DNA from 2 places in the Sinomonas sp. RB5 genome. Region 2 is predicted to be linked to the other one. Evidence: predicted binding sites of a transcription regulator. Region 2 holds the regulator's gene; the other holds the start of a gene.

Region 1 (3,406 bases), on a different contig from region 2:
AGGAGCCGTTGACCCGTACCCCCTTGATGCCCATCGCCTCGGCGACCGCCGCGAAGTTCGGGTTGTCCAGGCCCGTGCCGAAGTTCACGAACCCCACGGACTTCATCTCGAGCTCGATGAAGTTCAGCGACGCGTTGTTGAACACCACGAGCTTCACCGGCAGCCGGTTCTGCTGAAGCGTCAGGAGTTCGCCCAGGAGCATCGAGAGCCCGCCGTCGCCCGCGAGCGCGACGACCTGCCTGCCCGGGAACGCCGCCTGGGCGCCCATCGCGTGCGGCAGGGCGTTCGCCATGGAGCCGTGCGTGAACGAGCCGACCAGCCGGCGTCGGCCGTTCATCGTCAGGTAGCGGGCCGCCCAGATCACCGGGGTGCCCACATCGGCGGTGAAGACGGCGTCCTCGGCCGCGAGCCGGTCGAGGGTCCGGGTGACGAACTGCGGGTGCAGCGGCTGCCCCTTCTTGGTCGGGGTCGCGAGGTCGTCGAGCTTGGAGCGGGCCTTCGCGTAGTGCTTGAGCGAGGACTCGAGGTGCGTGCGGCGCTTCTTGCGCGGCACGAGGGGAAGCAGCGCCGCCGCGGTGTCGCGCACGTCCCCGACGAGGCCGAGGTCCAGGGGCACGCGCCGGCCGAGCTGCTCGCCGCGCAGGTCGACCTGGATGATCTTGGCCTTGGACGGGAAGAACTGCTGGTACGGGAAGTCCGTGCCGAGCATGAGGAGGGCGTCGCAGTCCTCCATGGCCCGGTAGCCCGAGGAGAAGCCCAGCAGGCCGGTCATGCCGACATCGAAGGGGTTGTCGTACTCGATGAACTCCTTGCCGCGCATTGCGTGGACGATCGGCGCGGCGAGCGCGTCCGCGAGCGCCACGACCTCGTCGTGGGCCCCCTCGACGCCGGCACCAGCGAGGATCGTGACCTTGCCGGCGGCGTTGAGGATCCCGGCCGCTTCGCGGAGCTCGGCGTCGTTGGGCACCACCCGGGGCCGGGCCCGGCGCACCACCGTGACCCGGTCCGAGTTCGTGGAGGTCAGACCCACGTCGCCGGACAGGACCACCACCGCGACGCCGCGCTTCTCGACCGCGGTGCGCATGGCGATCTCGAGGATGCGCGGCATCTGCGCGGCGTCGGTGACCTGCTCGGCGTAGACGCTGCACTCGCGGAAGACCTCCTGCGGGTGCGTCTCCTGGAAGTAGTTCGAGCCGATCTCGGTGCTCGGGATGTGGGCGGCGATCGCGAGCACGGGCACCCGGGAACGGTTGGCGTCGTAGAGGCCGTTGATGAGGTGCAGGTTGCCGGGGCCCGCGGACCCTGCGCAGACGGCGATCTCCCCCGTGAGCGCGGCCTCGGCCGCCGCGGCGAACGCCCCGGCCTCCTCGTGCCGCACGTGGACCCACTCGATGCTCGGAGTGGCCCGGAGCGCATCGGTGAAGCCGTTGAGCGAGTCGCCCGGGAGGCCGTAGACACGGCGGACGCCGTTGGCTGCGAGGGTCTCGACGATGTTCTGCGCGATGGTCGTCATGGTCCTCAACCTAGCGGCGTGGCGCAGATCGCGGATACCCCTCGGGAATATCTCGTTGGCCACAGCGTTGAACTTGAGCGTAAGTCACTCAACTTCTACCGTTGTAGCCCGACCGACTCCAACGCCACGACACGATCTCCCTCGGAGGACAACTGATGCCACTCTTCTTCGGCCCCGCCGCCGGCAATGGCTCCTTCGACGAGTTCCTCGCCCGCTACCTGCAGGGCCAGGGCGCTCGCCGGCCTGGACGCCCCATCGACATGACGAGGCTCGTGAGCCGCGGGACCCAGACGGTCCTCAACGCCGCCGGCCGCTACGCCCAGGAGCACGGCCACCGCGAAGTGGACGCCCTGCACCTGCTGCGCGCCCTGACCGAGACGGAGCAGGTCGGTGCGATGATCGCGCATGCCGGGGCAGACCCGGCCGAGATCGCTGCCTCCGCCGAGGACCGGCTGCCCGGCGCGGTGGGCGGTGAGCGGGACGAGGCCGACGGCATGCCCTCGCTCACCACGAGCGCCCAGCACGCCTTCCTCGACGCCTACAAGGTGGCCCGCTCTGTCGGCTCGACCTACATCGATCCCGAGCACCTCTTCCTCGCGCTCGTGCTCAACTCCGATGCAGCCTCGGGCCAGATCCTCGCCGCCGCCGGGGTCACCCCGCGGTCGCTGCAGGACGGCGAGTCCTCGCCCGCCGCCGAGGATTCCGCGGACGACGCCGGCCGCTCGCCGCGCGCGGCCAAGCGCCCCCTGCGTGCCACGGCAGCCCAGAAGGGCCGGCGCGCGAAGGGCTCGATGCTCGAGCAGTTCGGCACGGACCTCACGGCCCTCGCCCGCGAGGGCCGGCTGGACCCGGTGATCGGCCGCGCCGACGAGATCGAGCAGGCGATCGAGATCCTGGCGCGCCGGACCAAGAACAACCCCGTGCTCATCGGCGAGGCCGGCGTGGGCAAGACCGCGATCGTCGAGGGCCTGGCCCAGGCCGTCGCGGCCGGGGACGTCCCGGCGCAGATCGCCGGCACCACGGTCATCTCCCTCGACCTGCCCGCGATGCTCGCCGGCACCCGCTACCGCGGCGACTTCGAGGAGCGCCTGACTAAGACCATGGACGAGATCGCCGAGGATGGGAACATCATCGCGTTCGTCGACGAGATCCACACCGTGGTCGGTGCCGGGGGCGGCGGCGAGGGCGGCATGGACGCCGGGAACATCCTCAAGCCCCGGCTCGCCCGCGGCGAGCTGCACCTCGTGGGCGCCACGACCCTCGACGAGTACCGCAAGATCGAGAAGGACCCCGCCCTCGAGCGGCGGTTCCAGCCCGTCACGGTCGGCGAGCCGAGCGTGGAGGACGCCGTCGCGATCCTCGAGGGGCTCAAGGACCGCTACGAGGAGCACCACGGCGTCACCTACGCCCAGGACGCGATCCGCGCCGCGGTCGAGCTCTCGCACCGCTACATCACGGACCGGTACCTGCCGGACAAGGCGATCGACCTCATCGACCAGGCCGGCGCCCGGCTGAGCCTGGCGCACGGCCCGCGCGTGGACCTCGAGGCCCTCGGGGCCCGGGTCGCCGAGCTGACCGAGCAGAAGGAGGCCGCCATCGCGCGTGAGGCCTACGAGGAGGCCTCCCGGCTCCGGGACGAGATCGACGCCATCACGGCGACCATCGAGGCGGAGGCCACGGGCGCTCCCCGTCCTGCCGCAGCCCCCGCCGAGGGCGACGCCGCGGCCGCAGGCCAGCCTGACGCCGTCGTGCGCGAAGCGGACATCGCCGCGGTGGTGGCCCGCGCCACCGGCATCCCCGCCGCGCGCCTCACCGAGGGCGAGCGGGAGCGGCTCGCGCGCCTCGAGGACGAGCTCCACGAGCGCGTGATCGGGCAGGAGGACGCGGTCTCCG
Region 2 (3,406 bases):
CGGGTGGGCGGTCAGGGCCGCGGGCGGGAGGTAGACGCCGGCGCGGCGCGCGGGGAAGCCGTTCGAGGGGATCTGCACGGTACCCCGGCGTCCCACGGCGGGCATTCCGGCGGGCGGGGTCCATCCTGACAGGAGCTTTCCCGCCGAGGCGCCCCTGGCGGGCCCGACGTCCTTGGCCAGCGCGCCGAGGTCGATCGGCGCCCCGGTCGACACCCCGACGAGGGCTCCCAGCGTCCGGTCGTAGCCGAAGTAGGCGTTGATGGCAGTCCCGCCGGAGACGGCGACGACGAGGACGCCCGCCGCAGCCAGTGCCCTGCGCCAGGCCGGCCGGTCCCACAGGCAGGCCAGGGCGACTCCGCCCGCCGCGCAGGTCGCCATGAGAAGGCGGCCGACGTCCTCCGGGAGGTAGAGGCCGAGGAAGTCCGCGGCATCCCACACGATATAGAACGTGAGCCCCACGAGGGTCCCGGCCGCCGCGGCGAGCAGGAGCCGCTGGGCCCGCCAGCGGTCCGACCGGGCCGCGATGAGCACCACGAGGACCGCGACGCCGGCGGCGACCACGCCGCCCACGAAGGCCCCGTCGAGGATGTCGAGGCTGTAGAGCCAGTCCATGCCGCCTCCCGGCCCACGTCAGGGCGCACGGCCGGCGCCGGCCGGCGGCTCAGGGGGCCGTCTGCGCTGCGCGTCCGTCCTCGGGGCCGCCCCGCCGGGAGGCCTCGACCGCACCATGCCCATCGGCATCATCATCGGCCGTCCAGTCGTCCTCGTCCAGCTCCACGAACTCGACGGTGGCGAGGACCGTCCCGTCCTCGGCGTCGACCATCGCGGCCTCGTCGCCCTCCTCCACCATCACGTACTCCCCCAGGTCGGTAGTGAAGCGCCACGCGAAGGCCTCGGCACCGCGGTGCACGTAGGCCGCGTCGGCGGCCGTGACGGCCACGAGCTCGTGGCCGGCGGCGTCGCACAGCTCGCGGATCACGAGCTCGTGGTCGGGCATGTCGCCCAGCCCGCTCCGGTCCTCTGCAGCCCGGCGCTCCTCGAGGTCGTCGATGAGCCCCACGCGGCGCGCGATCTCGTCCTCGATGCCGTCCTCGTCGAGGGCGAGCAGGCCCTCCTGGCCCCTGAGCCAGGCAGCGTTGAGCGCCAGGAGGTCCTCCTGCTCGAGGAGTGCCTCGAACCTGTCGTCGAGGGCCTCGGCCCGGGCCACGGCGACGGAGCCGTCCGCGTCCCCCTCGAGGTACGCCTCGGTGTCCTCCACGGTCAGGGCCGCGACCGCGGCAGCGAGCTCATCGAAGAGGGCCAGGTGCCCGGCCGCGCCCATCTCGCGCAGGCCCTCGCGGACGAGGCGGTCGACCTGCGCCCGCTCGTGCGCCGCGAGGGCGTACTGTGCGAAGCCGCCGTCGAGCATCTGCGCGAGGTAGAAGTCCACGTAGTAGCTGCGCAGCGCGTTCGGGGCGATCTCGCGCTCGTCGAGCAGTTCCTCGTACATGGCGTTGACGATGTCGATGTTGGCGTCCACGACGGCTTCGTCGCCGGCCGTGAGGGCCTCGGCCGGGAGGACGACGGGATGCTGGGCGGTGCTCATGCGGGGCTCCTCGCTCGTGCGGTCACTCACGCATCGAACGTACGACGCCGCCGGCACCGCGCGCGGGGCACCCCGGCCGCCGCCCGGTGAACGTTGGGCGAACCTTGGGGGTCCCGTGCCGGCCGTCAGCGCTGCGGGCGCCAGACCACGAGGGCCTGGGACCGCGGTTCGGGCCGCTGCCCGCGCGCGAGGCTCACGACGTCCCCGGCGATTCCGGCGGCGAACACGCGCCGGGCCTCGCTGGCGCGCTGCGTGTTGGCGAGCTCGGCCTGGAGCTCGGTCACGCGCGCACGCAAGGCCGCGACCTGGTTCTCGAGCTCGAGGATGCGGCGGATCCCCTCGAGGGACACGCCGTCCTTCGAGAGCCGCTGCACCTCCCGCAGCATCTCGACGTCGCGCTGGGAGTAGCGGCGCTGGCGGCCGCCCTGGCGGGACGGCGAGACGATCCCCAGACGGTCGTACTGGCGCAGCGTCTGGGGGTGCATCTCGGCCAGCTCTGCCGCCACCGAGATCACGAAGATCGGAGCGTACGGGTCGATGGCCATGGCCTAGAGCCTCGCTTTCTCCGCAAGGTGTGCGCGCGGGTCCGACTGGCCGTTCTTGGAGACGGCCTCCGCGAAGGTGCGGATGGCCTGCTCGGCCTCCTTCGAGAGGTTCTTGGGGACGACGACGTCGACGGTGACGAGGAGGTCGCCCGAGCCCTTGGAGGTCTTCACGCCGCGGCCCTTCACCCGTAGCGTCCGGCCGGAGCTCGTCCCGGCCGGGACCTTCATCTTCACGCTCGGGCCGTCCGCGGTGGGGACCTCGATCTGGGCGCCGAGGGCGGCCTCGTCGAAGGTCACGGGCACGTGGATGCGGAGGTTGTCGCCCTCGCGCGTGAAGAAGTCGTGCGGTCGGACGTGGACGGTGACCATGAGGTCGCCCGGCCCGGCCGATCCGGGGCCGCCCTTGCCGCGGACGCGGACCTTCTGCCCGTCCCGGATGCCCGCGGGGATGCGGACCTCGATGACCTCGCCGTCGCGCTCGCGCAGGCCCACCGTGGTGCCGCGAATGGACCCGGCGAAGGAGATCGTGGTGCTGGCCTGGCGGTCCGCACCGCGCTGGGGCGGGGGCTGGAAGCCCGCGCCGCCGAATCCGCCGCCGCCGAAGAGGTCGGCGAACTCGGGCGGGAGGTTGCCGGTGTTGAACCCGCGCGAGTGGCGGCCGGGGCCGCCGCCGAACAGCCCGCCGAAGAGGTCCTCGAAGCCGGCCGCGCCGGCCCCGCCGCCGGGGCCGCCCGCGGAGAAGCGCGCGCCGCCCATGGCGCGGATCGCGTCGTACTGCTGGCGCTGCTCGGGGTCGGACAGGACGGAGTTGGCCTCCGTGATGTCCTTGAATTTCTTCTCGGCCTCGGCGTCACCCGGGTTCTGGTCCGGATGGTACTTGCGGGCGAGCTTGCGGTAGGCCTTCTTGATGTCGGCCTCGGAGGCGTCCTTGGACACGCCCAGAATGGCGTAGAAGTCCTTCTCCACCCAGTCCTGACTGGCCACGAACGCTCCTTAGATCAACTGCTGCTTCAAGTGTGCACGGTTTCGGGTACAGATCTCGTCACGGATATGCCGTTTCGGGTACGCGGGCGAGGGCGCCCGCGTACCCGAAACGCCCAGAGGGCGACGAGATGCGTACCCGAAACGGGAGGGGTGGGTCAGCCCTGCGGCGTCGCCACGATCACCTGGGCCGCGCGCAGCACGCGCGCCGAGGTCCGGTAGCCCGTGCGGAGCACCTGCTGGACCGTGTCCACCTCGATGCCCTCCCCCGGCTGCTGGATGAGGGCCTCGTGGA

What was found. The regulator HspR, encoded in region 2, represses chaperone genes until heat shock. The targets are predictions, from matches to a motif close to AAGTTGAGTCNNNNNGACTCAACTT.
Region 1: a site for HspR is predicted at 1,584-1,608, ahead of ACVWWH_RS15480 (ATP-dependent Clp protease ATP-binding subunit). Genes of this name have one in related genera too.

What each region holds. Positions count from the first base shown of each region.
Region 1 is NZ_JBSSGJ010000014.1:80,199-83,604, reverse strand. It holds gene poxB (ubiquinone-dependent pyruvate dehydrogenase) at 1-1,513, opposite strand, end outside; gene ACVWWH_RS15480 (ATP-dependent Clp protease ATP-binding subunit) at 1,669-3,406, shown strand, end outside.
Region 2 is NZ_JBSSGJ010000001.1:32,368-35,773, reverse strand. It holds gene ACVWWH_RS00165 (alpha/beta hydrolase) at 1-612, opposite strand, end outside; gene ACVWWH_RS00160 (DMP19 family protein) at 662-1,585, opposite strand; gene ACVWWH_RS00155 (heat shock protein transcriptional repressor HspR) at 1,711-2,130, opposite strand; gene ACVWWH_RS00150 (DnaJ C-terminal domain-containing protein) at 2,134-3,114, opposite strand; gene ACVWWH_RS00145 (nucleotide exchange factor GrpE) at 3,270-3,406, opposite strand, start outside.